2 regions of the Cellulosimicrobium protaetiae genome follow, and region 1 is predicted to be linked to the other one. Evidence: predicted binding sites of a transcription regulator. Region 1 holds the regulator's gene; the other holds the start of a gene.

Region 1 (14,728 bases):
GAGCGGGTGATCGTCTCGACCGCGACCCTCGCGCTCCAGCGCCAGGTCATCACGCGTGACCTCCCGCTCGTCGCCGACGCCGTGGCGGACGAGCTGCCCCGCCCCGCGACGATCGCGCTCCTCAAGGGCTGGCACAACTACCTGTGCGTCCACAAGATCGCGGGCGGGTACCCGGCCGACGAGCCCACGCTGTTCGACCTGCCGGGTGAGTCGGCGGGCGCCGCCGACCACCCCGCCGCGCGCGGCGGGACCAGTGCCGCGGCCCTCGGCGAGCAGGTCGTGCGACTGCGCGAGTGGGCCGACGAGACACCGACCGGTGACCGCGACGACCTCGTGCCCGGGGTGAGCGACAAGGCGTGGCGGCAGGTCTCGGTCACCGCGCTCGAGTGCCTCGGCCAGCGGTGCCCCCTGCTCGCGGAGTGCTTCCCGGAGAAGGCGCGCGCGACCGCGCGCGAGGCCGACGTCGTCGTGACCAACCACGCGATGCTCGGCATCGCTGCGATGGGCTCGCCGGGGGTGCTGCCCGAGCACGACGTGCTCGTGGTCGACGAGGCGCACGAGCTCGCCGACCGTGTGACGGCGGCGGCGACGGTCGACCTGTCGGTCCCGGCGATCGAGAGCGCGGCGCGCCTCGCGCGCCGGCACGGGGGCGTCACGACGGACGCGCTGGACGCGGCGTCGGCCGCGTTCGGGACGGTCGTCGGCGCGCTGCCCGCCGAGCGGTTCCCGGACGGGCTGCCCGACGGCGCGCGCTCGGCCGTCGCGGCGGTGCGTGACGCCGCGCGCGAGGTCCTCTCGACGCTCAAGCCCGAGACCGGGGTGACCAAGCCTGCCCAGCCGGACTCCGGGCTGAAGATGGCCCAGTCGACCATGCTGCAGCTCTTCGAGGTCGCGGAGCGCATGGCTGCCGACCCGACGGGGCACGACGTGCTCTGGTGCTCGCGGCCGGGCGAGGGCGGCTGGTCGGCCGACCGGTTCGGCGAGGGCGCGAGCCGCCTGCACGCCGCACCGCTGGGCGTCGCGGGGCTCATCCGCACGCACCTGCTCGCCGAGCGGACCGGGGTGTTCACCTCGGCGACGCTCGCGCTCGGCGGGAGCTTCGACGCCGTCGCGCGCACCTTCGGGCTCGGGAGCGGCGGCGAGGTGAAGGACGCCGACGCGCCGCGGTGGCGCGGGCTCGACGTCGGCAGCCCGTTCGACTACGCGCGGCAGGGCATCCTCTACGTCGCCAAGCGCCTCCCGACGCCCGGGCGCGAGGCGTCCACCGAGCACCAGCTCGACGAGATCGCCGCGCTCGTGGAGGCCGCGGGCGGGCGCACGCTCGGCCTGTTCTCGTCGCGCCGCGCGGCGGTCGCCGCGGCAGAGGCGATGCGCGAGCGGCTCGACGTGCCGATCCTGTGCCAGGGCGACGACCAGCTCCCGACGCTCGTGCGCGAGTTCGCCGACGACCCGGCGACGTGCCTGTTCGGCACCCTGTCGCTGTGGCAGGGAGTCGACGTCCCGGGGCCGTCGTGCCAGCTCGTGCTCATCGACCGCATCCCGTTTCCCCGCCCGGACGACCCGGTGAAGTCGGCCCGGGCCAGGGCGGTCGAGGCCGCGGGCGGCAACGGGTTCATGCAGGTCTCCGCGACGCACGCCGCGCTCCTGCTGGCGCAGGGCGCCGGTCGGCTCGTGCGGTCCACGGCCGACCGGGGCGTGGTCGCGGTCCTCGACCCGCGCCTCGTGACAGCGCGCTACGGCACGTTCCTCACGCGGTCGATGCCGGGGTTCTGGCAGACGACCGACCGCGACGTCGCTACCGCTGCGCTGCGGCGCCTCGCCGCCCTAGGCTGAGTCCTTTCCCGCGAGCATCAGGGATCCCACGAACTTTCACGGAGGCGAGATGACGACGAGCACGTCCCCCCAGAGCACCGGCGACGGGACCGCGGGCGGTCCGGGAGGGGGAGCACGGACCACCAAGCTCGCGATCGTCGGCGCGGGCGCCGTCGGGTCGACGCTGGCGTACGCGGCGCTCATGCGCGGCGCCGCGCGCACCGTGGCGCTCCTGGACGTGAACCGGGCGAAGGTCGAGGCGGAGGTCCTCGACCTCCAGCACGGCATCCAGTTCATGCCCATGGCGCGCGTCGAGGGGTCGGACGACGTCGCGGTGTGCGCCGGGGCCGACGTGGTCGTCGTGACGGCCGGGGCGAAGCAGAAGCCCGGGCAGACGCGGCTCGACCTCGCCGAGGGCACGATCGGGCTCATGCGCACGATCCTGCCCGGGCTCGTGGAGGTCGCCCCGGACGCGGTCTACGTCATGGTGACCAACCCCGTCGACATCGTCACCTACGCGGCGCTCAAGTTCTCCGGGCTCCCTCCGTCGCAGCTCTTCGGCAGCGGGACCGTGCTCGACTCGTCCCGGTTGCGGTTCCTCGTCGCTCAGCACTGCGGCGTCGCGGTGCAGAACGTCCACGCGTACATCGCGGGCGAGCACGGCGACAGCGAGATCCCGCTGTGGAGCTCCGCGACGATCGGCGGCGTGCCGCTCCTCGAGTGGCCGGGACTCGGTGGGCGGGGACCCCTCACGGAGCAGGTGCGCGACGACATCGCGCGCGAGGTCGTGCAGTCGGCCTACCGGATCATCGAGGGCAAGGGTGCGACGAACTACGCCGTCGGGCTCGCGGGCACGCGCATCATCGAGGCCGTGCTCGACGACGAGCACCGCATCCTGCCCGTGTCGACGCTCCTGGACGGCGCGTACGGGCTCGACGACGTGTGCCTCTCGCTGCCGACGCTGGTCGACCGGCGCGGCGCGGCGGAGCGGGTCGAGGTCCCGCTGGCCGAGGCGGAGCTCGCCGGCCTGCGCTCGTCGGCCGAGTCCCTGCGCGCGGTCGCGCGACGCTTCGGGCTCTGAGAGCGCGGGTCCGCCGACGACGAGAGCCGGGTGGTCGTCGACCACCCGGCTCTCGCCCTGTTCACGGCTGAGGCATCACGTCCGCTGCCACCGGTCACGTACGAGCGCTCGGGGGGCACGCCGACGGCGGGGCCGTTCAGAGGCTGCGCAGCACCGAGACGACACGACCGAGCACCTGGGCGTCGTCGCCCGGGATCGGGTCGTAGGCCGCGTTGTGCGGCATGAGCCAGACGTGCCCGTCCGCGCGCCGCAGGCTCTTCACCGTGGCCTCGCCGTCGATCATCGCCGCCACGATCTCGCCGTTCTCCGCGACCGGCTGCCGGCGCACGACGACCCAGTCGCCGTCGCAGATCGCCGCGTCGACCATCGAGTCGCCCTGCACGCGCAGGAGGAAGAGCTCACCCTCGCCGACGAGCTGGCGGGGCAGCGGGAAGACGTCCTCGACGACCTGCTCCGCGAGGATCGGTCCGCCGGCGGCGATGCGGCCGACGACCGGGACGTACGACGGCGCGGGGTGCGCCTCGTCGTACGTCGGCTCGGTCGCGCCGCCCGCCGCCACGAGCGGGGTCGCGCGGCGCGCGTCGTCGGGCTGGACGACCTCGATCGCGCGGGGGCGGTTGGGGTCCCGGCGCAGGAAGCCCTTGCGCTCGAGGGTCGTGAGCTGGTGCTTCACGGACGACGGGCTCGTGAGCCCGACGGCCTCGCCGATCTCGCGCATGCTCGGCGGGTAGCCGCGCTGCTCGACGCACGCGCGGATCGTCTCGAGCACGAGACGCTGCCGCGGGGTGAGCCCGTCACCCCCTGCCGACCCGTCCGGGAGCTCGCGCACCTCGGCGAGCCCCCGTGCCCTGTCCGTGCCTCGTCCCGCCATGGTCGCTCCGCCTCGTCCGTCGTGGCCGCCGACGCCTCCCGGGTCTGCGACCTCCCCTCCCCGCGGCGTGCGCCCCGGGACCACGGTCGCTCCTCCGGGTCCGAGCGGACATGTCCGGCGAACCGACCTGCACCCAGGCTAGGGGAGGTTGCGACACGAATCAAACACCTGTTCGAGCATGTCTCGACTCCGTGGGTCGTCCGTGGTAGACCTTCGTACAGGTGTTCTACGTACACGTGTTCGACCGCCCGGGTCGGCACGGAGGCGAAGGGCTCGCGGAGCCCGATCGACCGGGGAAGGCGATCGGGCCCGCGAGCCGGGACGGAGCAGGCATGGAAGCGATGGCGATCTCGACGGTCGGGCCCCTCGGGCCTACGGGCGGGGCTGCGGCGAGGGGCCGCGCGGGGGAGCGGCCGCTGCGGCTCACGCGACGCGGCCGCGCGGTGCTCGTGCTCCTGGCCGCCGTGGTCCTGCTGCTCGCCGCGCGCGTGGGCGTCGCGGTCGCGAGCGGGCCGGGCGAGCCCCTGGAGGTCCGGGTCCACGTCGTGAGCTCTGGGGAGACGCTGTGGGAGCTCGCTCGCGGCGTCGCGGAGCCGGGTGAGGACCTGCGCGACGTGGTGAGCGGGCTCGCCGAGCTCAACGGGCTCTCGTCGTCGGGGCTCCAGGTCGGGCAGCGGCTCCTCCTTCCGGTCGACGCGGAGTGAGGGGCGGCGTGCGGGGCAGGTCGGAGGATGCCGGGCCGACTGTGACGCAGGACACGTCGGCGACGGTCCGGAAGTGAGCCCCTGGGCTTGCGCGACGCCTTAGGTCGACCTAAGTTAGTGTCACCTCACACGCCGGCTGGGGGGCTGGGCGAACGAGGCGAGGAGCACGCGGTCCACCGCGTCTCCTGTGCGCGTCGCCGCGCGTGAGGCGAGTCACGCGCGAGATGGGGACGGGGGCGTCCCGACGGGGGCGGTCGATCACGACCGCCCCCGTTCTGCTGTCCACCGGCGCCTGCGCGGCCGCGTGCGCGCCGCACGCCCCGTCCACGGGCGGTCGGCGTCGTCGGCGTGTTGCACCGCTTGGCCGTGACGGCATACGTTCGTCGCGCCGACCTGTCGGCGAGACCCCGCGGAGGAGCCCGCCATGCACTGCCCGTTCTGCCGCCACGCGGACTCCCGCGTCGTCGACTCGCGCACCTCGGACGACGGGGCGTCGATCCGGCGGCGCCGTCAGTGCCCCGAGTGCAACCGGCGCTTCACGACCATCGAGACCGCCAGCCTGTCGGTGGTCAAGCGCTCCGGGGTCACGGAACCGTTCTCCCGGGAGAAGATCGTCAACGGTGTGCGCAAGGCGTGCCAGGGCCGGCCCGTCAACGAGGACGACCTCGCGGTGCTCGCGCAGCGCGTCGAGGAGACGATCCGGGCGAGCGGCAGCGCCGAGCTCGACGCGTACGAGATCGGGCTCGCGATCCTCGGGCCGCTGCGCGAGCTCGACGAGGTCGCGTACCTGCGCTTCGCGAGCGTCTATCAGGCGTTCGACTCGCTCGAGGACTTCGAGAGCGCCATCACCTCGCTGCGGGTCGAACGCGAGGAGCGCGAGTCTGCCGCGGCACGTTCCGAGGCTGCCGCGTCCGGCGCGGTCCCGAGCGCCGATGCCGAGGAGTCGGCGTCCCGGACCTGAGCAGGCCGGGCACCTCGGGACGGTCGTGCACCTGCGACGTCCGCCCGCAGAGCTCAAGGGTGCTGCAGGGGGCGCGGGAGGGCTACAGGTCGCTGGACCGGGACGCCCAGATGTTGATACCCGTGTCCGACGGCAGCGCGTCGACCGCCTCGAGCTCCTCCGCCGAGAGCGCCGGCGCGTCCAGCGCCGCGAGGTTGTCGTCGAGCTGGCGCGTCGAGCTCGCCCCGAGGAGGACCGACGTGACGCGCTCGTCCCGCAGCGCCCAGAGGATCGCCGTCGTCGCGAGGCTGCGCCCGTGGGCGCGCGCGAGCCCGTCGAGCCGGCGGACGTGGGCGAGGTTCGTCTCCGAGAGGAACGCCGGGCGGAGCGGACCGCCGCGCGCGGCCCGCGAGCCCGCCGGGACGCCGTCGAGGTAGCGGTCGGTCAGCATCCCCTGCGCGAGCGGTGAGAAGGCCACGACGCCGAGTCCCTCGGCTCCGGCGACATCGAGCACGGACGCTCCCGCGGGGTCGTGCGGGTCCGGTTCCTCGATCCACCGGTTGAGCATCGAGTGCGACACCTGCGTCACGACGAGGTCCACGCCGACCTGCTCCGCGACCCGCAACGCCTCCGCCGTGCGCCGCGCCGAGTAGGACGAGATGCCCGCGTAGCGCGCGCGCCCCGAGCGCACCGCGGTGGCGAGCGCCCCGATCGTCTCGGTGAGCGGGGTCGTCGGGTCGAAGCGGTGGGAGTAGAAGATGTCGACGTGGTCCAGCCCGAGGCGGCGGAGCGACGCGTCCAGGGAGGAGAGGAGGTACTTGCGCGAACCTCCCTCCCCGTACGGCCCGGGTCCCATCCGGTAGCCGGCCTTGGTCGTCACGACGAGCTCGTCGCGCAGCGGGCGCAGCTCGCGGGCGAGCAGACGCCCCAGCGACTCCTCCGCTGCTCCGCCCGGTGGGCCGTAGTTGTTCGCGAGGTCGAGGTGGGTCACGCCCCGGTCCACGGCGTGCAGGACGATCTCGCGCTGCGTGGACCACGGGTCTGCCTCACCGAAGTTCTGCCACAGCCCGAGCGACACCACGGGAAGGGTCAGCCCGGTACGGCCGAGGCGTCGGTGCGGGAGCGGACCACCGACGTCGGGCGTCGCGCCGGACGCCTCGTCGGTCCTCGGGGTGGGAGCATCGGGCGGCACGGCGCTGACGCTACCCGACGCACGCGGTGCGCGGTGCGCCGCGGTCACGTCCGGCGGGCAAATCAGTTGGCGTCGGGCGTCGCCGTGGGGGAGGCTGTCGGGGTGCTCGGAGTGCTGGGCGGACCACGGAGCGGGACCGCCGGAGCGCACCGGGCACAGACCGAAGTCCCCACCGACGAGGAGATCGCCATGGCGTCCGACCAGCAGCGTCCAGCGGCTGACACCGCACCGACCGAGGAGGCCAAGGCGAAGTTCCGCGAGGCGCTCGACCGCAAGAACGCGACGCGTCATCGCACGACGGACGGCGAGTCCAACACGGGCTCCGTGCACGGCTCCGAGACCGTCGGCCCGGTCCAGCGCACCTTCCGCCGCAAGTCCGGCTGACCACCGCCCTCACCTCGTCCGGTCGTCCCCGCGCGGGGTGGCCGGACGACGTGCGTCCGGACTCAGCCCCCCGAGCGGGCGAAGCGGCGACCGGTGACGTCGCGCGCCTCGACGACGACCCATTCCTCGGTCGGGACGTCGACGGTCGGGACGAGCGGCGGCGCGTCCTCCTGGACGGCGTCCACCTCGTGCTCGGAACGGATCCGGTGCGCGGTGCCGCGAGCGACGACGCTCCACGCCCCGTCCCCGTCGACGTGGTCCCACTCGAGGGCGACGCGCTCGTTGGTGACGAGCGTCGCGAGCTTGGTGCCCGGGACGGTGCGGAAGGCGATCGTGCGCTCGTGCGCGCGCACGGTCACGGGGAAGATGTCCGGCTCCCCCCGGACGCTCACGGCGAGGCGTGCGACATGGGTCCCCTCCACGAGGTCCCAGCACGCGTCGGCGTCGAGGACCTGCGGCGCGTCGTGCGTGTATCCGGTCATGCCTCATCGTGGCACCGGGCCGTGCCGGCCGCTCAGCGGCGAAGGTCATGGCGCACGAGGACCTTCGCCGCGTGCGCCGGACGGAACCGGGGCACGCGGCGAAGGTCGACGCGACGCCACGCGGGGCGCAGCGTCGTGAGTGCTGCCTCGTCAGTCGAGGACGCGCAGGGCGATCGTCTGCTCCATGGCGGCGAGCGCCTCGATCACGGCGGGCTCGACGCGCGAGCCGACGTCGGTGACGACGTAGCCGATCTCGCCGCGCGTGGCGAGGAGCTGGCCCTCGATGTTGGTGCCGTGCTCGGCGAGCGTCGCGTTGACCGCGGCGAGCACACCCGGGGTGTTGCGGTGCAGGTGCGTCACGCGCGTGATCCCGGTGGTCTGCTCGAGCGCGAGGTTCGGGACGTTGACGCTGAGCGTCGTCGAGCCCGTCGTGAGGTAGTCGCGCAGCTTGGCCGACACGAACTGCCCGATCGCCTCCTGCGCCTCCTCGGTGGACCCGCCGATGTGCGGGGTGAGGATGACGTTCGGCAGACCGCGCAGCTCGGAGTCGAAGCTGTCGCCCTTGCGCTTGGGCTCGTGCGGGAACACGTCCACGGCGGCGCCGGAGACGCGACCCTCGACGATCGCCTCGCGCAGCGCGCCGTAGTCCACGACGAACCCGCGCGACAGGTTGAGGAAGATCGCCCCCGGGCGCATCCGGGCGAACTGCTTGGCCCCGAAGAGGCCCGCGTTGCCCTGGCGGCCGTCGACGTGCAGCGTGACGACGTCCGCCTGCTCGAGCAGCTCGTCGAGCGTGTCCATGCGGCGCGCGTTGCCGAGCGCGAGCTTCTCCGCCGTGTCGTAGAAGACGACCGACATGCCGAGGTTCTCCGCCACGACGGAGAGCTGCGTGCCGATGTTGCCGTAGCCGACGATGCCGAGCGTGCGCCCGCGAACCTCGTGCGCGCCCTCGGCCGACTTGTCCCAGCGGCCCTCGTGCAGGGCGCGGTCGCGCTCCGTGAGGCGGCGCGTGAGCGCGATGATCTCGGCCAGCGCGAGCTCGACGACGGAGCGCGTGTTCTGGAACGGCGCGTTGAACACGGCGACGCCCTGCGTCGCCGCGGACCGCAGGTCGATCTGGTTCGTGCCGATGCAGAACGCACCGAGCGCCACCAGGTCGGGGGCGTTCTCGAGCACGTTCGCGGTGACGTTCGTCTTGGACCGGATGCCGAGCAGGTGGACCCCGTCGAGGGCCTCGATCAGCTCGGACTCGTCGAGGGCGCCGGTCCGGACGGTGACGTCGATGCCCGCCGCCTCGAGGTTCGAGGCGGCGAGTGGGTGCAGGTTTTCGAGGAGGAGGGCGCGTAGCACGCTCCCATGGTGCGCCCGTCCCGCGGTCCGGACCAAACGGGTCTTGACCCTCGGGACGAGGTGACGGGTCCGTCGCGCACCACCGTCCCGCGCGGTCAGCCGGCGGAAGGGCCCCGACCGTCCGGACCCGGGGTGTCGACGCCCTCCGGGAGCGGGCGCGCGTGCACGACGACCAGGCGCTGGGTCGGGCGGGTCATGGCCACGTAGAGGTCCGAGGCGCCCGAGGGACCGGCCGCGACCTCGGAGGGCTCCACGAGCACGACGGCGTCGAACTCCAGACCCTTGACCTGGACCGGGTCGAGCACCGCGACCGGGGCGTCGGGGCCGTCGTCCTCGAGACCGAGCGCGACCCGCAGGGAGGGGACGGCCGGCGCGGCGGCGACGACGGCGACACGCCCCGACTCCGCGGCGACGAACTCCGCGCGCGCCGCGTCCGCCGCGTCCCGCACCCGGGCGTACAGGTCGTCCGGTGCGGACTCGACCACGCGCAGCGCGTCCTCGACGTCGCGCGCGGACGTGAGCGGGGAGACCGGCAGCCCGGCGGCGAGGGCGGCGCGGCGCGCGGCGTCGGCGACCGATGCGGGAGTGCGGTAGTTCACGGTCAGCTCCGCGAGGCGCCACGCGTCGCGGAAGACCGGGTCGAGCATGCCCTTCCACGAGCGTGCCCCGGCGAGCGACGACGTCTGCGCGACGTCGCCCACGACGGTGAACGAGCGCGTCGGGCACCGGCGCACGAGCATGCGCCACGCCATCGCCGAGAGCTCCTGCGCCTCGTCGACCACGACGTGCCCGTAGGTCCACGTGCGGTCCTGCGCGGCACGCTCGGCCGTGGTGAGGCGCGGCCCGCTCGCCGAGAACCGCTCGGCCAGCACGTCCGCCCCGACGATCCCGCCGCCCGCGCCGGACGACTCGAGCACCTGCCGCGCGTACTCGAGGTCGCGCGCGTGCTGCGCCGCACGTGCGGCGGCCTCGGCACGCTCCGCCTGGTCGTCCTCGCCGAGCAGCTCGGCCGCCTCGTCGAGGAGCGGCACGTCCGCCGGGGTCCACGGCGAGCCCTTCGGACGCTCCAGCAGGCGCCGGTCGTCGGGCGAGAGCTCCGGCGCTGCCTCGGCGAGCCGGTGCGGCTTGGTCCACAGGTCCTCGACCAGGCGTTCCGGGGTGAGGGGCAGCCACGCGAGGTTGAGCGCGACGCGCACGTCCCGGTGCGACCGCAGGTCCTCGAGCGCGATCGTGCGGTCCTCGCCCGCGAGGGGCTCTCCCAGCGCGCGGCCGTACTGGTCCACGAGGCGGGACAGCATCTCGCGCACGAACGTCACGCGCGCCAGGTTGTGCGGCTTGTGCGTGCGCCGGGCCTTGGCGATCGCGTCGCGCACGTCGCGGCGGCGGATCAGCAGGTCGTGCCCGTCGAGCCGCACGGGGACGTCCTGGGCGGGCACCCGCTCGCGTGCCCGGACCGCTCGCCGCACGGCGCGGGCCATGACGGCGCGGCCCTTGACCCGCGAGACCCGCGGGTCCTCCGCGCCGTCGGCCACCACCCCCGGCAGGAGGTCGGAGACCGTCGTGCTCACGACCCCCGTCTCGCCGAGCGACGGCAGGACCTGGTCGATGTACCGGAGGAACGAGTGGCTGGGGCCCACGAGCAGGACCCCGGACCGTTCCAGGAGGCGACGGTGCGCGTACAGGAGGTAGGCGGCGCGGTGCAGCGCGACGGCCGTCTTGCCCGTGCCCGGGCCGCCCTGCACCACGAGCGCCCCGGCGAGCCCGGACCGGATGATCGTGTCCTGCTCGGCCTGGATCGTCGCGACGATGTCGCCCATGCGCCCGGTGCGGCCCGCGGCCATCGCGGCGAGGAGGGCGCCCTCCCCGGAGAGCGTGGTGCCCGCGACGACGTCGTGCGCGTCGAGGTCGAGGAGCTCGTCCTCGAGGCCCGTGACGGCGCGCCCGCGCGTCACCAGGTGCCGGCGGCGGACGACGCCGTCCGGGTGGGCCGCCGTCGCGCGGTAGAACGACTGCGCCGCGGGCGCACGCCAGTCGGTGAGGAGGCTCGTGTGCTCGGCGTCGGTCAGCCCGATGCGTCCGACGTAGCGGAGCGTGCCGTCCTCCAGGTCGAGGCGACCGAACGCGAGCCGGTCCTCCACGGCGTCGAGCTGGGCGACGCGGTCCTCGTACAGCGTCGCGAACGCGTCGCGCTCGCTCCGGTTCTGCGGCGAGCCCGACGGGCCGGAACGGCGGACGCCGTCGAGCCGGGCGCGGGCGGCCGCGCGCAGCTCGTCGAGGCGTGCGTAGAGGGTGTCCACGACCTCCTGCTCGAGCCGGAGCTCGTCGTTGCGTCCCACGCTGTCCCTTCCCTCGGCCGGGCGTCGCGCCCGAGCGCCGCCCGTGACACGGCCGTCCATTATGGCCCACGGGCGTCCGCCTCCGGACCCGTGCCCGGCGCGTCCCGCGTCCGTGACCGGGCCCGACGCGAGGCTGCCGCTAGGATCGTGGCCCATGGCGACCAGAGGGGAGCGGGCGTCGTGACCGGGAGAGGCCGTGAGGTCCCCGCGCGACCCTCGGCGCGGGGCGACGAGGCGGCCGCGGGAGGGCCCCTGCACGCCGAGCGCGCGGTCCTCGCCCCGACCGACGAGCTGAGCGTCCTCCTGGTCGAGGACGACGACGGCGACGCGATCCTCGTCGAGGAGCTGCTCTCCGACGGCAACCTCACGGTCGAGCTCCACCGCGCCACGACGCTCGACGCGGCGCTCGACACCCTCGGCACCCGGCACGTCGACTGCGTGCTGCTCGACCTCGGCCTGCCCGACTCGGTCGGTCTGTCCGCGGTCGAGCGCGTCCGCGCAGGTGTCCGCCCGCCCGCCCTCGTCGTCCTCACCGGGCACTCGGGCGTCGACCTCGGGGTGCAGGCCGTCGCGGCCGGCGCCGACGACTACCTCGTCAAGGGCGAGGTCGACGGGGACCTGCTCGGACGGTCCGTCCGCTACGCCGTCCAGCGCCGCATGTCCGTCGAGCAGCAGCGTGCGCTGTACCGCAGCGAGGTGCGCGCGGCGGAGACGGCGCGCCTCGAGCGCGCGCTCCTGCCCACGCCCCTGGTCCAGGACGACCGGATCGACGTCATGGTGGGGTACGTCCCCGGCGGGAACGGTCTCCTCGGCGGAGACTTCTTCGACGCCGTCGAGCGCCCGGACGGCACCGTCCTGTGCGTCATCGGCGACGTCGCGGGGCACGGGCCCGACGAGGCCGCGCTCGGTGCGACCCTGCGCACGGCCTGGCGCACCATCGTCCTCAGCGACACCCCGCCCGAGGCGATCCTGCCGCTCCTCGAACGCGTCCTCGTGCCCGAGCGTGCTCGCCCCGAGGTCTTCGTCACGCTCTGCCAGGTCGTGATCTCCGCCGACCGGCGCACCGCCGAGGTCTACCTCGCCGGTCACCTCGCCCCCCTGCTCCTGAGGGACACCGCGGCCGAGATCACCCCGACCGCCCGCGGCCGCGCCCTCGGCATCCCCGTGACCGGCGGGTGGGAGTCCCAGTCCGTCGACCTGGGGGAACGGTGGGCCCTCATGCTCTACACCGACGGGCTCGTCGAGGCGACGGTCGCGAGCTCGGGCGGTGCGACGGGCTCGCGCACACGCCAGGAGCGCGTCGGGGTCGACGGACTGCGCCGCGCCGTCGACAGCGCGCTCGAGCACGGGGTCGAGGGGGTCGTGGAGCGGGTCTTCCGCCGGGTGCGCGAGCTGCACGGTGGGCCGCTCGCCGACGACGCGGCGCTGCTCGTGCTGGGTTGGGGCGGGGACGAGGGCGTCCCGGGGGAGCGGACCGCGACCCTCGCGGACTCGGAGGAGTGGGTGCGGTGAGCGGGACGACCGGGACCGGCCGGACGCGTCCGCGTCGCGCCCCCACCCTGCGCCGTCGGCTCGGGTGGTCGCTCGTCGTCGCGGGCGTCATCCTGCTGGGCGTCCTCGCGACCTCGGCCATCGCGCTCTCGCGCGTGCTGGAGATCCAGGACGAGGTCACCGGGCCGTTCTTCGACGCCGTGTCCGGTGCGGACGCCGCGTACGTGGGCCTGCTCGACGCCGAGGTCGCGGTCCGCGCCTACGTCGCGACCGGGGACGACACGGCGCTCGAGGCGTACACCCGGGCGGTCGGGACGGATGCCGAGGGTGTCGTCCCGGACTCCGCCCTCGTGGAGCTGCTCGGGCTCGACGAGGAGCAGGCCGCGACGCTCTCGGAGGCCGACAGGTCGGTGCGCGCCTGGGTCACGGACTACGCCGAACCCGCCATCGAGACCACGGAGGACGAGGGTCCGGGCCGGGTCCGTGCCGTGGACCAGGCGCGCGGGGCCGAGCTGTTCGCCGACGCGCGCGCCGACACGGCCCGGTACGTCGACGCGATCCGCGCCGAGCGTCTCGAGCGGCTGGACGCGCTCGACCGGTGGAGCAGGGCGTTGTTCGGCAGCGTGCTCGTCCTCGTGGGGTCGGCGCTCGCGGTCGGGATCATCCTGTGGGTGTGCCTCAAGCGATGGGTCACCGAGCCGATGGCGGAGCTCGCGCACCGCGTGCGGCTCGTCAGCTCCGGACGCCTCGACGAGCCGGTCGTCACGTCCGGTCCGGCCGAGATCGCCGACCTCGCGCAGGACGTGGAGCACATGCGCGTCGAGCTCGTGAACCAGGTCGCCGAGATCAAGGCCTCGCACGAGGACGCGGCCCGGTCGCACGAGCTCCTCGCCGAGCAGGCGAGCGAGCTCGAACGGTCCAACCGCGACCTCGAGCAGTTCGCGTACGTCGCGTCCCACGACCTCCAGGAGCCGCTGCGCAAGGTCGCGAGCTTCACGCAGCTCCTCAAGAAGCGCTACGGCGGACAGCTCGACGACCGGGCCGACCAGTACATCGACTTCGCGGTCGACGGTGCCAAGCGCATGCAGCGGCTCATCCAGGACCTGCTCGGCTTCTCGCGCGTCGGGCGGACCGGCAACGAGCGCGTCGACGTCGACCTCGAGCGGGAGGTCGAGGTCGTGCTCGCCGACCTGTCCGAGACGGTCGTGGAGACGGGGGCGACCATCACGCACGACCCGCTGCCCGTCGTCGTGGGCGAGCGCGCGCTCCTCCACCAGCTCCTCGCGAACCTGCTGGGCAACGCGCTGAAGTTCCGCGACCCCGAGCGGTCTCCGGTCGTGCACGTCGGCGTCCTCGCGCGTGACACGCACTGGGAGATCTCGGTCGAGGACAACGGGATCGGCATCGATCCCCAGTACGCCGAGCGGGTGTTCGTGATCTTCCAGCGCCTGCACGCCAAGGACGTGTACGAGGGCACGGGGATCGGTCTCGCGCTGTGCAAGCGCATCGTCGAGTACCACGGCGGACGGATCTGGATCGAGCCGCGCACGGGAGGGACCACGATCCGGTTCACGCTGGCGCACGCCTACGTCCACGCGCAGGTCGGCTACGCTCGCTCCGACCACGACGGCGCGCCCACGGCGGCACCGGTCCGCGCGCGCCACGACGACGAGGAGAACCCCGCATGAGCCACGGCACCAAGCCGATCGACGTCCTCCTGGTGGAGGACGACCCCGGCGACGTGCTCATGACGCGCGAGGCCTTCGAGGACCACAAGCTCACCAACCGGCTCTCGGTCGTCTCCGACGGGGTGAGCGCGCTGCAGTTCCTGCGCAAGGAGGGTGAGCACGCCGACGCCCCGACGCCCGACCTCATCCTCCTCGACCTCAACCTCCCGCGGATGGACGGGCGCGAGGTCCTCGCCGAGCTCAAGGCCGACGAGGCGCTGCGCAAGATCCCGGTCGTGGTGCTCACGACGTCGGAGGCCGAGGAGGACGTCGTGCGCAGCTACTCGCTGCACGCGAACGCCTACGTGACCAAGCCCGTGGACTTCGACCGGTTCATCGACGTGGTGCGCCAGATCGA
Region 2 (14,728 bases), 210 kb from region 1:
GTAGCGTTCCGAACGGGCCACGAACGGGCACGGACGTGCCCGGAGCCCCGGGCGCGACCCGCGCGCCACCGACCCGGAGGGAGCCGGCATGAGCGAGCAGACACCGAAGAGCGAGGGGGGTCTCGGCGACCTCCTCGGCAAGGCGAAGGAGTTCCTCACCGACGAGCGGATCGACGACGTCGCGGAGAAGATCAAGTCGGTCGCGCCGGACTCGGTCGACCAGCACGTCGACACCGTGGCCGAGAAGGCCAAGGAGCACAACGACTGACCTGCGGGTCGGTACGATCGAGGGGCGCCGTCCACGACGGCGCCCTTCGTGCTGTCGGGCAGGTGCCCGCCGGCCGCAGGACCTCGACCGGGCGCGCGGTGCGCGCCACCCGCCAGCAGAACGGAGCACGGACGTGTCTGACGTCGTCTCGTCACCCCTCACCATCACCCTCGAGGCCGAGGAGACCACGGTGACGGCGGGCACGACGGGCACGGACCTGTTCGCCGCTCGTCGCGACGTCGTCGTGATCCGCGTCAACGGCGTCCTCAAGGACCTCGACACCCCGGTCGTCGACGGCGACGTCGTCGAGGGCGTGACCATCGACTCGCCCGACGGGCTCGCGGTGCTGCGGCACTCGGCCGCGCACGTCCTCGCCCAGGCCGTCCAGCAGGTCAACCCGGACGCGAAGCTCGGCATCGGCCCGCCCGTCACCGACGGGTTCTACTACGACTTCGACGTCGAGACGCCGTTCACGCCCGAGGACCTCAAGGCCCTCGACAAGGCGATGTCCCGGATCGTCCGGGAGGGCCAGACCTTCCGCCGCCGGGTCGTGACCGAGGACGAGGCGCGCGTCGAGCTCGCCCACGAGCCGTACAAGCTCGAGCTCGTCGGGCTCAAGGGCGGTGCGGCCGACGACACCGAGGGCGCGAGCGTCGAGGTCGGCGGCGGCGAGCTGACGATCTACGACAACGTGCGCGGCGCCGGGCGCGAGAGCGAGACCGTGGTCTGGAAGGACCTGTGCCGCGGCCCGCACCTGCCGAGCACGCGACTCATCGGCAACGGCTACCAGCTCATGCGCTCCGCGGCGGCGTACTGGCGGGGCAGCGAGAAGAACCCCCAGCTCCAGCGGATCTACGGCACGGCGTGGCCGACGAAGGACGAGCTCAAGGCGTACCTCGACCGTCTCGCGGAGGCGGAGCGCCGCGACCACCGGCGGCTCGGTGCCGAGATGGACCTCTTCTCGTTCCCGGAGGAGATCGGCTCGGGGCTGGCCGTGTTCCACCCCAAGGGCGCGATGGTCCGCATGGAGATGGAGGACTACTCGCGCAGGCGTCACGTCGAGGCGGGCTACTCGTTCGTCAACAGCCCCCACATCACCAAGGCGAAGCTCTTCCAGACGTCGGGTCACCTCGACTGGTACTCCGAGGGCATGTACCCCCCGATGCACCTCGACGAGGAGATCGACGACGAGGGCAACGTCAAGCGTGCGGGGCAGGACTACTACCTCAAGCCGATGAACTGCCCGATGCACAACCTCATCTTCGACGCGCGCGGCCGTTCGTACCGCGAGCTGCCGCTGCGCCTGTTCGAGTTCGGCACGGTGTACCGGTACGAGAAGTCGGGCGTCGTGCACGGGCTCACGCGCGCCCGCGGCTTCACCCAGGACGACGCGCACATCTACTGCACGCGCGAGCAGATGCGCGACGAGCTCACGTCGCTCCTGACGTTCGTGCTGGACCTGCTCAAGGACTACGGGCTCGACGACTTCTACCTGGAGCTCTCGACGCGCGACCCCGAGAAGTCGGTGGGTGACGACGCGACGTGGGAGGAGGCGACCCGCACGCTCGAGGAGGTCGCGACCGCGTCGGGCCTCGACCTGGTGCCCGACCCGGGCGGGGCGGCGTTCTACGGCCCGAAGATCTCGGTCCAGGCGAAGGACGCGATCGGGCGGACGTGGCAGATGTCGACGATCCAGCTCGACTTCAACCTCCCCGAGAAGTTCGACCTCCAGTACACGGCTGCGGACGGGACGCGCCAGCGCCCCGTGATGATCCACCGGGCGCTGTTCGGCTCGATCGAGCGCTTCTTCGCGGTGCTGCTCGAGCACTACGCGGGGGCGTTCCCGGCGTGGCTCGCGCCCGTCCAGGTGATCGCGGTCCCGGTCGCGGAGCCGTTCAACGACTACCTGGCGGACGTCGTCGCGCAGCTGCGCGCGCAGGGGATCCGCGCCGAGGTCGACTACTCCGACGACCGCTTCGGCAAGAAGATCCGCAACGCGAGCACGCAGAAGGTGCCGTTCGTCCTCATCGCGGGCGGCGAGGACGTCGAGGGCGGCGCCGTGTCGTTCCGGTACCGCGACGGGCGCCAGGAGAACGGCGTGCCCGTCGCCGAGGCGGTCGAGCGGATCGTCACGGCCGTCCGCGACCGCGTCCAGGTCTGACGCCGCGTGGGCGACGAGCGCACGGGGGCGCCCGGGGCGGCCGACGAGGCCGCCCCGGGCGCCGTACCCGACCCCGGCAGCGGGGCGACGGTCGAGCTCCCGGGCACGCACCCGCGGTTCGACGACGGCCTCGACCGGCTGTGGACGCCGCACCGCATGGTGTACATCGGCGGGCAGGACAAGCCGGCCGACGACTCGCGCGGCCAGTGCCCGTTCTGCCGCATCCCGGACCGCTCCGACGAGGACGGGCTGATCGTCGCGCGCGGCGCGACCGCGTACGTCGTGCTCAACCTCTACCCGTACAACCCGGGCCACCTCATGGTCGTGCCGTACCGCCACGTGTCCGACTACACGGACCTCACCGAGCCGGAGACCGTCGAGGTCGCGCACCTCACGCAGACCGCGATGCGTGTCGTGCGCGCGGTGTCCGCACCCGACGGGTTCAACCTCGGCATGAACCAGGGCGCGGTCGCGGGCGCGGGCATCGCCGCGCACCTGCACCAGCACGTCGTGCCGCGCTGGGCGGGCGACGCGAACTTCCTGCCGATCGTCGCGCAGACCAAGGCCGTGCCCGAGCTGCTGGGTGACACGCGCGCCCGGCTCGCCGCCGCGTGGCCGTCCGCCCGACCCGACGCCCCCGCGGAGGGAACCGCCTGATGTTCGGCCGCCTGCGCGCGCTCACGACGCGCCTGTTCACCCCGCTCGCCGCGCTCCTGCTCCGTCTTGGCGTGAGCCCCGACGCGGTGACGATCGCCGGGACGCTCGGGGTCGTCGTCGGCGCCCTGTGGCTCTTCCCGACGGGGCACCTCTTCGCCGGGGTGATGGTCGTCATGGTCTGCGCGTTCGCCGACGTGCTCGACGGGGTGATGGCGCGCCGCGCGGGCCGGTCCGGCCCGTGGGGCGCGTTCCTCGACTCGACGCTCGACCGCCTCGCGGACGCCGCGGTGTTCGTCGGCCTGACCCTGTGGTTCGTGCGAGCCGACGACCCGCGCCTGACGCCCGACCTCGCCGCGTGGGGGACCGGTGCCGCGCTCGCGTGCCTCGCGCTCGGCGCGGTCGTCCCCTACGCGCGTGCCCGCGCCGAGAGCGTCGGGATGACGGCGCAGGTCGGGATCGCGGAGCGCGCCGACCGGCTCGTCGCGGCGCTCGTCGCCGCGGGCATCGTCGGGCTGGGCGTCCCGCCCGTCGTGCTCGTCGTCGTCCTGGGGCTGCTCGCGCTCGCCAGCGCGGTCACGGTCGTGCAGCGCGTCGCGACCGTGCGTCGCCAGGCGGTCGCGCTCGCGGCGGCACCGCCGGAAGCGCGGGCCCCGCGCACCGAGGAGAAGGAGGACGGTCGCTGATGGCCCTCGACGCCGGCATGGCGTTCACGTTCGCCTGGCGCAACGCCCGCAAGGTCCCCGAGCCCGTGCTGCGCGGCCTGTTCGGCGCGATCGCCGACGTGACCTGGCTCCTGCGCGGCGGGGGAGTGCGCCAGCTGGAGCGGAACCTCGCGCGCGTGCGCCCGGGGCTCTCCCCGCGCGCGCTGCGCCGCCTCTCGCGCGCGGGCATGCGCTCCTACATGCGCTACTACCGGGAGGCGTTCACCTTGCCCGCGTGGACACCGGAGCGCGTGCGGGCCCGGGTGCGGGTCGTCGGCTACGACAACCTCACGGTGCACCTCGACGGCGACCGCAGCCCCGTGCTCGCCCTGTCCCACCAGGGAAACTGGGACCTCGCCGGCGCCTACGCGACACCGAACATCGCGCCCGTGCTCACCGTCGCGGAACGGCTGAAGCCGGACGAGCTCTTCGAGGAGTTCCTCGCGTTCCGGAACTCGATCGGGCTCGAGATCCTCGCGCTCGGCGACGGCGACGTGTTCCGCGACCTCGTGCGCGGCGCGAGCCGGCCGGGGAAGATCATCCCGCTGCTCGCCGACCGCGACCTCACCCACCGCGGCGTGGAGGTCGACCTCTTCGGGCACCGGGCGCGCGTCGCCGCCGGGCCCGCGGCGCTCGCGGTGAGCACCGGGACACCGCTCGTCCCGACCGGGATCTACTACGAGCGGCTGCGCGGTGCCCGACGACGGGCCGCCCGCTCCCCGTGGGGCCTCGTCATCCAGTTCTTCCCCCGGGTCGAGATCGACCCCGGCGTCCCGCGCGCCCAGCAGGTCGCGACGGCGACGCAAGCCTGGGTCGACGCCCTGAGCGTCGCGATCCGCGAGCACCCGGAGGACTGGCACATGCTCCAGAAGGTGTTCGTCGACGACCTCGACCCCGCGCGGTACGCCCGCACCCGTGCCGAGGCCGGGGAGGGCGACGCGCCGGCGCCGGACGACGCGGCACGCGACGCGGGGAGGACGGCATGACCCTGCGCGTGGGCATCGTGTGCCCCTACTCGTTCGACGCCCCCGGCGGCGTGCAGTTCCACATCCGCGACCTCGCCGAGGCGCTCATCGCCCAGGGCCACGAGGTCTCCGTGCTCGCGCCCGCCGACGACGACACCCCCGTCCCGGACTACCTCACGCCGGCCGGGGGCGCGGTCCCCGTCCGCTACAACGGCTCCGTCGCGCGCGTGACGTTCGGTCCGCGCACCGCGGGCCGCGTGCGGCGCTGGCTCGAGGCGGGCCGGTTCGACGTCCTGCACATCCACGAGCCGGTGAACCCGTCGCTGAGCATGGTCGCGCTGTGGATCGCGCAGGGGCCGATCGTCGGGACGTTCCACACCTCGCTCGTGCGCTCGCGCGCGCTGCAGGTCGCCTACCCGCTCGTCCGGCAGAGCCTGGAGAAGATCGACGCGCGCATCGCGGTGTCCGAGGACGCGCGGCGCACGCTCGTGGACCACCTGGGCGGTGACGCCGTCGTGATCCCCAACGGCGTGTACGTCGACACCTTCGCGTCCGCCACGCCGAGCCCCAGGTGGCAGGGCACGCCGGACGCGCCCACGATCGCCTTCCTCGGCCGGCTGGACGAGCCCCGCAAGGGCCTGCCGGTGCTCACCGCGGCGATCCCGGCGATCCTCGCGAAGGTCCCGGGGGCACGGTTCCTCGTCGCGGGCCGCGGCGACGACGGCCGCGAGGCCGCGATCGAGGCGCTGGGCGAGCACGCGGCCTCCGTCGAGTTCCTCGGCGGGGTGAGCGACGAGGACAAGGCGAGCATGCTCGCGTCCGTCGACCTGTACATCGCCCCGCAGACCGGGGGCGAGAGCTTCGGCATCGTGCTCGTCGAGGCGATGAGCGCGGGCGCGTGCGTCGTCGCGAGCGACCTCGGCGCGTTCCGCCGCGTGCTCGACGACGGCGCCGCGGGCGCGCTGTTCGCCGTGGGCGACCCGGACGCGCTCGCCGCCGCCGTGCTCGACGTGCTCGCCGACCCGCCGCGGCGCGACGCCTACCGCGCGCGGGCGAGCGAGTTCGTCCGGCGCTTCGACTGGTCCACCGTGACCGCGCAGGTGCTCGCCGTCTACGAGACCGTGCTGGCGGCGTCCGAGGCGGTCATCCCGGTCCACGAGGATCCGCGCTCGCGGCGCGGCGGGCGTCTGCTGGGCCGCGCACGTGACGACGAGGGGGCACGCCCGTGACCTGGTCCGAGACCACCGTCCTGGCCCTCGTGGCCGCCGCGGTCGTCGCCTGGGTCCTCTGGGTCGCTGCGTCCCGCCTCGACCGGCTGCACCGCAAGGTCATGGCCTCCCGGCTCGCGCTGGACGCGCAGCTCGTGCGCCGGGCGTCCGCCGCGGTCGACCTGGCGGCGTCCGGCGAGCTCGACCCGGCCAGCTCGGTGCTCCTGGCCGAGGCGGCGCACTCCGTCCTGGACGACGAGGACGACGCGCTCCGGCTCGCGGACCAGGTGCCGGGGCTGGTCGTGCCCAGGGACGCGCCGCCCCGGCGGCTCCTGGGAGGCATGGCCGAGTCGCGCGCCCTGGCGGAGAGCGACCTCACGGCGACGCTGCGCTCGGTGCTCGAGGACGCGGACGAGGTCGCCGAGCTCCGGTCCGCCCCGGCGGGCGACGAGCTCGTCGGCACCCTCGCCGCGGCGTGGTACCGGGCGCAGCTCGCCCGCCGGTTCCACAACGAGGCCGTCGCCCAGGCGCAGCGGGTGCGGCGCAAGTGGTGGGTGCGCCTGTTCCACCTCGCCGGGCACGCGCCGATGCCGGCGACGGTCGAGCTCGACGACGCCGCGCCCGACGGGCTCGCCCGGCCTGCCGCGTCGGCGACCGCACCGGACTGAGCGGGCCTGTCCGACCGTCGCACCGCGACGTCGAGGTGGCCGGGGGCCCCGGGAGGACGGACGTCCCGGCGATAGGATGGGAGCGCGTGGGAGCATGTGCCGTCGAGCCTGTTCGACGGCGTCCGCGCGCGAGCGCGCGACGTTCCCCTGACCTGAAGGTGTGAGGTACCGGTGACCAACGTGGCCGACCAGAACGTCCCTGCCGAGAGCGCTCCGAGCGCCGTGACCACGGAGGGCGCCGGCACCGTCGGCACCGCCAAGGTCAAGCGCGGGATGGCGGAGATGCTCAAGGGCGGCGTCATCATGGACGTCGTCACGCCCGAGCAGGCGAAGATCGCCGAGGACGCGGGCGCGGTCGCCGTCATGGCGCTCGAGCGCGTCCCCGCGGACATCCGCGCGCAGGGCGGCGTCTCGCGCATGTCGGACCCCGACATGATCGACGGGATCATCGAGGCGGTCTCCATCCCCGTGATGGCCAAGGCGCGCATCGGCCACTTCGTCGAGGCGCAGGTGCTCCAGTCGCTCGGCGTCGACTACGTCGACGAGTCCGAGGTGCTCACGCCCGCGGACTACGCCCACCACATCGACAAGTGGCAGTTCACCGTCCCGTTCGTGTGCGGCGCCACCAACCTCGGCGAGGCCCTGCGCCGGATCACCGAGGGCGCGGCGATGATCCGCTCGAAGGGTGAGGCCGGCACGGGCGACGTCTCCAACGCGACGACGCACATGCGCACCATCCGCGGGGAGATCCGCCGCCTCACCGCGCTGCCGGAGGACGAGCTCTTCGTGGCGGCCAAGGAGCTCCAGGCGCCGTACGAGCTCGTCAAGGAGGTCGCCGCCACGGGCAAGCTGCCCGTCGTCATGTTCACCGCGGGCGGCATCGCGACGCCGGCCGACGCGGCGATGATGATGCAGCTCGGAGCGGAGGGCGTGTTCGTCGGCTCCGGCATCTTCAAGTCGGGCAACCCCGAGCAGCGCGCCGCCGCGATCGTCAAGGCGACGACGTTCCACGACGACCCCGACGTGATCGCGAAGGTCTCGCGCGGTCTGGGCGAGGCGATGGTGGGCATCAACGTCGACGAGCCCGCGCGCTCGATCCAGTTCGCCGAGCGCGGCTGGTGACGGAGCGCTCCACGGGTCGGCCGTCCGTCGTCACCACGACGACGGACGCCTGACGCGCGCATGGCCGAGGCCGCCGGAGCGCCGTCGTCCCTGGGCCCCGACTGGGTGCTCGGGGACGACGGGCTCTACTTCCGCCGGGGCGCGCGCGTCCTGCTGCTCGACTCCGCCGACCGGATCCTCCTGGCTCGTGGGCACGACGTCGACCAGCCCGAGCGCTCGTGGTGGTTCACGATCGGCGGGGGCGTCGACCCGGGCGAGAGCGACCGTGACGCGGCGCTGCGCGAGGTCCGCGAGGAGACCGGGATCGTGCTCGACCCGGGCGTGCTCGTCGGGCCGGTCTACACGCGCAGCGCGATCTTCGACTTCTACCGCCAGCACTGCCGCCAGGACGAGGTGCTCTACCTCGCGCGGCTCGACGGCGCGGCCGGAGCAGGCGGCGAGCTGAGCCGCGAGGGGTGGACCGACGTCGAGCTGGACGTCGTCGACGAGATGCGCTGGTGGTCGCTCGACGACCTGCGCGAGGTCGAGATCGAGATCTTCCCCGAGGGCCTGCCCGACCTCGTCGCCCCGCTGCTCGGCGGGTGGGACGGCGTGACGCACCACCTCGGGATCGCCCGCGAGCACTGAGGCACGGTGTGCCGCCCGACGTCCCGCCACGGGTGCGAGGCGTCTCGCCGTGCGGTCACGGCCGGCGCGCGACGAGCCGCCACACGATCCCGCCGACGAGGAGCCCCAGGCCCAGCAGCGTCCCTCCGATCGCGACGAACCACAGCAGGATCGTGCCGCCGACCGTCGCGAAGAACTCGCCGAACCGCCAGCCCTCGGTGATGACGAACGTCGCCCCGGGCGAGGCGTCGCCCTGCGCCACGGACACCGTGCAGGTCTCGGCCGACGGCGACGACACCTCGGCGACGGTCGTCGCCTCGTACGACCCGAAGCCGGAGCTCCCCGAGACGGAAGGGTGGCGCACCTGGAGGTCGCCGTCCGGGCACGACACGGTGACGTCGTCGGCGTCGAAACCTTCCGCGCCGATCGGGACGACCGCCCACACGCTGTACGGCTCGCCGCCGACGAGCGCGATCTCCGCCTCCCCGGGGACGTCCCCCGAGGCGAGGGCCGCGGAACCGGGCTCGCCCGCGCCGTCGACCACGCCCGTGGGCAGCGCCCGCACGAAGGTCGTCACGCCGAGGACGCCCGCCACGAGGGCGACCACGAGCAGTGCCGCACCGACGACGACCAGGACCGTGGCCCCGCGCGTGCTGCGCGGCGGACGGGGCGGGACGCCGGGGTACGGACCCGGGTACCCGGACGGAGGCTGAGCGGGGTAGGGCGACGTCGGTCCGGTGCCGGGCGGAGTGGTCACGACGGCGAGGCTAGCAACCGTGCCACGGCCGGGCGCGTGCGTCGGCGCACGTATCATTCCCCCTCGTGACGATCACGATCGGTGTCCTGGCCCTGCAGGGCGACGTGCGCGAGCACCGTGCCGCGCTCGAGGCCGCCGGCGCCCGCACGGTCGGCGTCCGCCGTCCCGAGGAGCTGGCCGCGGTCGACGGGCTCGTGCTCCCCGGGGGCGAGTCGACGACCATCGACAAGCTCCTGCGCATCTTCGAGCTCGACGAGCCGCTGCGCGCCCGCATCGCCGACGGGCTGCCCGTCTACGGCTCGTGCGCGGGCATGATCCTGCTCGCCGACCGCATCCTCGGCGGCACGGCGGACCAGCGGACCATCGGCGGGCTCGACGTGACCGTGCGGCGCAACGCGTTCGGGCGGCAGGTCGACTCGTTCGAGACGGACCTCGCGTTCGCCGGTCTGGCCCCGCGGGAGGACGGCCCCGGCGGGGCTGGTGGGACGGACGCGGTGCACGCCGTGTTCATCCGCGCGCCGTGGGTCGAGGAGGTCGGGCCGGGCGTCGAGGTGCTCGCCCGCATCCCCGACCACGAGGCGCCCGGCATCCCCGCGGCCGCCGCCGGTAGGATCGTCGCAGTCCAGCAGGGATCGCTGCTCGCCACCTCGTTCCACCCGGAGATCTCCGGGGACGCGCGCGTGCACGAGCTGTTCGTCAGAATCGCGAAGGGGTAGGAACGCATGTCAGGGCACTCCAAGTGGGCCACGACCAAGCACAAGAAGGCGGCCATCGACGCCAAGCGCGGCAAGCTCTTCGCGAAGCTCATCAAGAACATCGAGGTCGCGGCGCGCACCGGCGGCGGTGACCCCGCGGGCAACCCGACGCTGTTCGACGCCATCCAGAAGGCGAAGAAGTCGTCGGTCCCGAACGACAACATCGACCGCGCCGTCAAGCGAGGCTCCGGCACGGGCGCCGACGCCGTCGACTACCAGACGATCATGTACGAGGGCTACGGCGCCAACGGCATCGCCGTCCTCGTCGAGTGCCTCACCGACAACAAGAACCGCGCGGCCTCCGAGGTGCGCCTCGCGTTCAGCCGCAACGGCGGCAACCTCGCCGACCCCGGCTCGGTGTCGTACCTCTTCTCGCGCAAGGGCCTCGTCGTCGTGCCGAAGGCCGACGGCGTGACCGAGGACGACGTCATGCTCGCCGCGCTCGAGGCGGGCGCCGAGGAGGTCACGGACCAGGGTGAGGTCATCGAGGTGCTGTGCGAGGCGAGCGACCTCGTCGCCGTGCGCACCGCGATCCAGGAGGCGGGTCTCGAGTACGACTCGGCCGACTCGATCTGGCACCCGTCCATGGAGGTCGAGGTCGACGCCGACGGGGCGCGCAAGATCCTGCGCCTCATCGACGCTCTCGAGGACAGCGACGACGTGCAGAACGTCTACGCGAACTTCGACGCGTCGGACGAGGTCATGGCGGAGCTCGAGAACGACGACTGACCGCGGGTGTCGCCCGAGGTGACCGAACTGGTCGCCCTGGGTGGCGGGGCGGGTGAGGTGCGCGCGGTCTACCATCCGCGGCGCTCGTTCCTCGCGCCGCTCCCGCCAGGCCCGCCACGACCGCGCGCACCTCACCCGCCCCGCCGGTGTCGGCTCGCCTTGGTCTGCGGCCCGCGAGGCGGAGGGGTTCCGTCGTCGGCTCGTGGGAGGGTACTGGGGTGCGCGTTCTCGGTGTGGATCCTGGGCTGACCCGGTGCGGTGTCGGGGTGGTGGACTCCGCGCGGGGGCGGCGGGCCGAGCTCGTCGCCGTGGGCGTGATCCGGACGGACCCGGATCTCAGCGTGGACCTGCGGCTCCTGCGGATCTCCGAGCGGCTGGACGCGTGGTTCGACGAGCACGTGCCGGACGTCGTCGCGGTGGAGCGCGTGTTCGCGCAGCACAACGTCGGGACCGTGATGGGCACGGCCCAGGCCGCGGGTCTGGCGATGGTCGGCGCGGCGCGCCGGGGCGTCCCGGTCGCGCTGCACACGCCGTCGGAGGTCAAGGCCGCGGTCACCGGGAGCGGGCGCGCGGGCAAGGAGCAGGTGCAGCGCATGGTCGCCGGCATCCTGGGGCTCGCGGAGCCGCCGAAGCCCGCGGACGCGGCCGACGCGCTCGCGCTCGCGATCTGCCACCTGTGGCGACCTGCGGGTGCGCTCCAGGGCGGCGAGCGGCACGAGCTGACGCCCGCGCAGCGCGCCTGGGCGGCCGCCGAGCACGCGGCGAAGGGGCGCCGCGCGCCACGCTAGCGGTGACCGTGCCGTCAGCCCCTGCGGGTGGCCCGTGTCGGTCGGTCGGCGGGTGGGCGGCCCTTGCTAGAGTGACCGCGGTCGTACGGGTGTTCGACGCGCACCTCGGCGCGCGGCCCCACGGCGGTCCTCGGGGCCGCGGACCATCGGACCAGGTCGGCGCTGCCGGCCGGGAGAGGAGCCTGCGTGATCGCGTCCCTGAGCGGTGTCGTGGCGAGCGTCCAGCTCGACCGCGCCGTGCTCGAGGTCGGGGGAGTGGGCTATCTCGTCCACGCCACGCCCGCCACGCTCGCCGGCCTGCGCGTCGGGGAGACGGCTCGCCTCGCGACGAGCCTCGTCGTGCGCGAGGACTCGTTCACGCTCTACGGGTTCGCCGACGACGACGAGTGCGCCGTCTTCGAGACCGTCCAGACCGTGAGCGGCGTGGGTCCGCGCCTCGCGCTCGCGATGCTCGCCGTGCACACGCCGGACGCCCTGCGCCGCGCCGTGGGAGGTGGCGACATCGCCGCTCTCGTGCGCGTGCCCGGCATCGGGAACAAGGGTGCGCAGCGCATCGCGCTGGAGCTGGGCGACAAGCTCGGGCCGCCCACGGGCGCCGACGCCCCCGCGGCCGGCGAGCCCGCCGCCGGGACCGGTCCGCACCGGGTCGACGACCGCCGGGACCAGGTGGTCGAGGCGCTCGTCGGGCTCGGCTGGAACCTCAAGGCCGCGGACGACGCGGTCTCCACCGTGCTCGCTGAGGCGGGCGTCGACGTCGTCGAGGCTCCTGACGTGGCCGGTGCGCTGCGCGCGGCGCTGCGCGTCCTCGGCGGACCGAGGGGCTGACCGTGGCGAACTTCGACCAGGTGGGCGTCGACGGCTTCGGCGGTGACGGGACGTTCTCGTCCGAGCGGATCGTCGCCGCGGGCGCGGACGACCTGGAACGCGCGGCCGAGGCGGCGCTGCGACCCCGACGGCTCGAGGAGTTCGTCGGTCAGGCCGTCGTGCGCGACCAGCTCTCGCTCGTGCTCCAGGCCGCGCTGGCTCGCGGGAGCGCGCCGGACCACGTGCTCCTGTCCGGGCCCCCGGGGCTCGGCAAGACGACGCTCGCCATGATCATCGCCGCGGAGCTGGGGACGTCGCTGCGCGTGACGTCCGGCCCGGCCATCCAGCACGCGGGCGACCTGGCCGCCGTGCTCTCCTCGCTCGAGGAGGGCGAGGTGCTCTTCATCGACGAGATCCACCGCCTCGCGCGCCCCGCCGAGGAGCTGCTCTACATGGCGATGGAGGACTTCCGGGTCGACGTCGTCGTGGGCAAGGGCGCCGGCGCGAGCGCGATCCCGCTCTCGCTGCCCCCCTTCACCGCGGTCGGCGCCACGACGCGCGCGGGACTGCTGCCCGCGCCGCTGCGTGACCGGTTCGGCTTCACCGGGCACCTCGACTTCTACTCGAGCGACGAGCTCGAGCGCGTGCTCACGCGGTCCGCCGGACTGCTCGGCGTCGCCCTCGACCCGGACGCCGCGCGCGAGATCGCCGGGCGCTCGCGCGGCACGCCCCGCATCGCCAACCGGCTCCTGCGCCGCGTCCGCGACTGGGCGCAGGTCCGCGGCGACGGCAGCATGGACCTCGCCGCCGCGCGTGCCGCGCTCGAGGTCTACGAGGTGGACCCCATCGGCCTCGACCGGCTCGACCGCGCCGTCCTCACCGCGCTGTGCACGCGCTTCAACGGTGGCCCCGTCGGCCTGACGACGCTCGCCGTGACGGTCGGGGAGGAGGCGGAGACCGTCGAGACGGTCGCCGAGCCGTACCTCGTGCGCGAGGGGCTGATCGGGCGGACCCCCCGGGGTCGGGTCGCGACGCCGGCCGCGTGGGCCCACCTGGGGCTCACCCCGCCGCGGGAGGGCGGCACGCTGTTCGACGCCTGAGGGCGAGCCTGGACGCGACCTGCCGGCGGCCGAGTCCGGTGGGCTCTCGGGGTCCCCGTGACGGCGGTCACAGGCGCTCCGCGCGTGGTCCTAGAATGGTGGGGACCCGAGCGGGCGGAACTCCGCGGCGAGACGGCTCGTTGGTGAACCGTGCGCGCACGCCTAGACTGCGCGCAGATCCCGCACAGAACAGGACACGAGACTCCGTCATGGATATCAGCTTCATCCTCATCCTCGCCCTCGCGGCGGGTGCGATGTTCCTCATGACCAGCCGCACCCGCAAGCAGCAGCGCGAGGCCCAGAGCTTCCGGGCGAACCTCGCCCCCGGGCAGGAGGTGATGACGGGCTCGGGCATGTTCGGCACGATCGTCGACGTCGACGAGGAAGCCGACGTCATCACGATCGAGTCCACGCCGGGCAACCAGTCCCGGTGGCTGCGCGCCGCCGTCGCCAAGCTCGTCGAGCCCCCGGTCGAGGCCGAGGAGACGGACGAGGCGTCGGAGGAGGACACCGAGTACGGCAGCGCGGACCCGGGCACCAGCACCTCGAAGGGGGACGTCGACGACCTCGTCGTCCCCGACGACCTGTCCGGTCTGACCGACGACGGGTCGGAGAAGGACCGCGGGCGCCGGGACGACGGCACCGACACCAAGTGACCCCGAGCCGGTCGCTGCCGCGACCGGTCTGACGCGGTGGGCCGCGAGGCCCACCGCACACGCACGAGAAGAGACGGACAGTTGGCCACCAGCAGCACACGAGCGAGGCCCGTACGGACCCTCGTCACCCTGGGAATCCTCATCGTCGTCCTCTTCGGGTCCCTCTTCGCGGGCACGAAGCTCGACCCGAAGTCTGACGAGAATCCGGGCGGGGCGAGCCTCACCCCGGGCCTCGCGCTCGACCTCGAGGGTGGCACGCAGATCATCCTGCAGCCTGTGACCACCGACGGCTCGCAGCCGACGGACGAGGACATCAACCAGGCGATCAACGTCATCCGCCAGCGCATCGACGCGCAGGGCGTCTCCGAGGCCGAGATCACGAGCCAGGGCCAGAACAACATCGTCGTCGGCATCCCGGGCGAGCCCTCGCAGGAGACGATCGACCTGGTGAGCCGGTCCGCGCAGATGCGGTTCCGCCCCGTCCTCGCCGTCGGCGCGCCGACGCCCGTCGCGACGGACGAGGCCGCCACGGGCGAGGACGCCGCCACCGGTGACGGGACCACGACCGACGGCGCCGAGGAGTCCGCGGACGCCCCGGCCGACGCGGCGACGGACGGCTCGACCGAGGCCCCCGCCGAGGACGCGGCGACGGACGGCTCGACGGAGGCTCCGGCCGACGACGCGACGTCCGAGACCGAGACGACGCGGCCCGAGAACCCGAGCGACCTGGCCCAGATCACCCCCGAGATCCAGGAGCAGTTCGACGCCCTCGACTGCACGCTC

Evidence for each region. Region 1 encodes LexA, which represses DNA repair genes until DNA is damaged. Its sites were predicted from a motif close to TCGAACANNTGTTCGA; they were not measured.
Region 2: ruvA (Holliday junction branch migration protein RuvA) is a predicted target of LexA. The motif match lies at 11,467-11,482, and genes of this name have one in related genera.

The regions. Positions count from the first base shown of each region.
Region 1 covers NZ_CP052757.1:3,137,854-3,152,581, reverse strand. Annotated here, with positions in the region: gene FIC82_RS13515 (ATP-dependent DNA helicase) at 1-1,833, shown strand, start outside; gene FIC82_RS13510 (L-lactate dehydrogenase) at 1,883-2,893, shown strand; gene lexA (transcriptional repressor LexA) at 3,030-3,764, opposite strand; gene FIC82_RS13500 (LysM peptidoglycan-binding domain-containing protein) at 4,097-4,468, shown strand; gene nrdR (transcriptional regulator NrdR) at 4,893-5,429, shown strand; gene FIC82_RS13490 (aldo/keto reductase) at 5,512-6,600, opposite strand; gene FIC82_RS13485 (DUF5302 domain-containing protein) at 6,790-6,984, shown strand; gene FIC82_RS13480 (pyridoxamine 5'-phosphate oxidase family protein) at 7,047-7,466, opposite strand; gene serA (phosphoglycerate dehydrogenase) at 7,617-8,816, opposite strand; gene FIC82_RS13470 (HelD family protein) at 8,912-11,152, opposite strand; gene FIC82_RS13465 (PP2C family protein-serine/threonine phosphatase) at 11,333-12,664, shown strand; gene FIC82_RS13460 (sensor histidine kinase) at 12,661-14,331, shown strand; gene FIC82_RS13455 (response regulator) at 14,328-14,728, shown strand, end outside.
Region 2 covers NZ_CP052757.1:2,930,710-2,945,437, reverse strand. Annotated here, with positions in the region: gene FIC82_RS12535 (hypothetical protein) at 89-268, shown strand; gene thrS (threonine--tRNA ligase) at 402-2,429, shown strand; gene FIC82_RS12525 (HIT family protein) at 2,436-3,086, shown strand; gene pgsA (phosphatidylinositol phosphate synthase) at 3,086-3,769, shown strand; gene FIC82_RS12515 (phosphatidylinositol mannoside acyltransferase) at 3,769-4,773, shown strand; gene FIC82_RS12510 (glycosyltransferase family 4 protein) at 4,776-5,981, shown strand; gene FIC82_RS12505 (hypothetical protein) at 5,978-6,628, shown strand; gene pdxS (pyridoxal 5'-phosphate synthase lyase subunit PdxS) at 6,851-7,750, shown strand; gene FIC82_RS12495 (NUDIX hydrolase) at 7,811-8,377, shown strand; gene FIC82_RS12490 (hypothetical protein) at 8,433-9,113, opposite strand; gene pdxT (pyridoxal 5'-phosphate synthase glutaminase subunit PdxT) at 9,179-9,829, shown strand; gene FIC82_RS12480 (YebC/PmpR family DNA-binding transcriptional regulator) at 9,836-10,597, shown strand; gene ruvC (crossover junction endodeoxyribonuclease RuvC) at 10,816-11,385, shown strand; gene ruvA (Holliday junction branch migration protein RuvA) at 11,572-12,210, shown strand; gene ruvB (Holliday junction branch migration DNA helicase RuvB) at 12,279-13,289, shown strand; gene yajC (preprotein translocase subunit YajC) at 13,499-13,945, shown strand; gene secD (protein translocase subunit SecD) at 14,027-14,728, shown strand, end outside.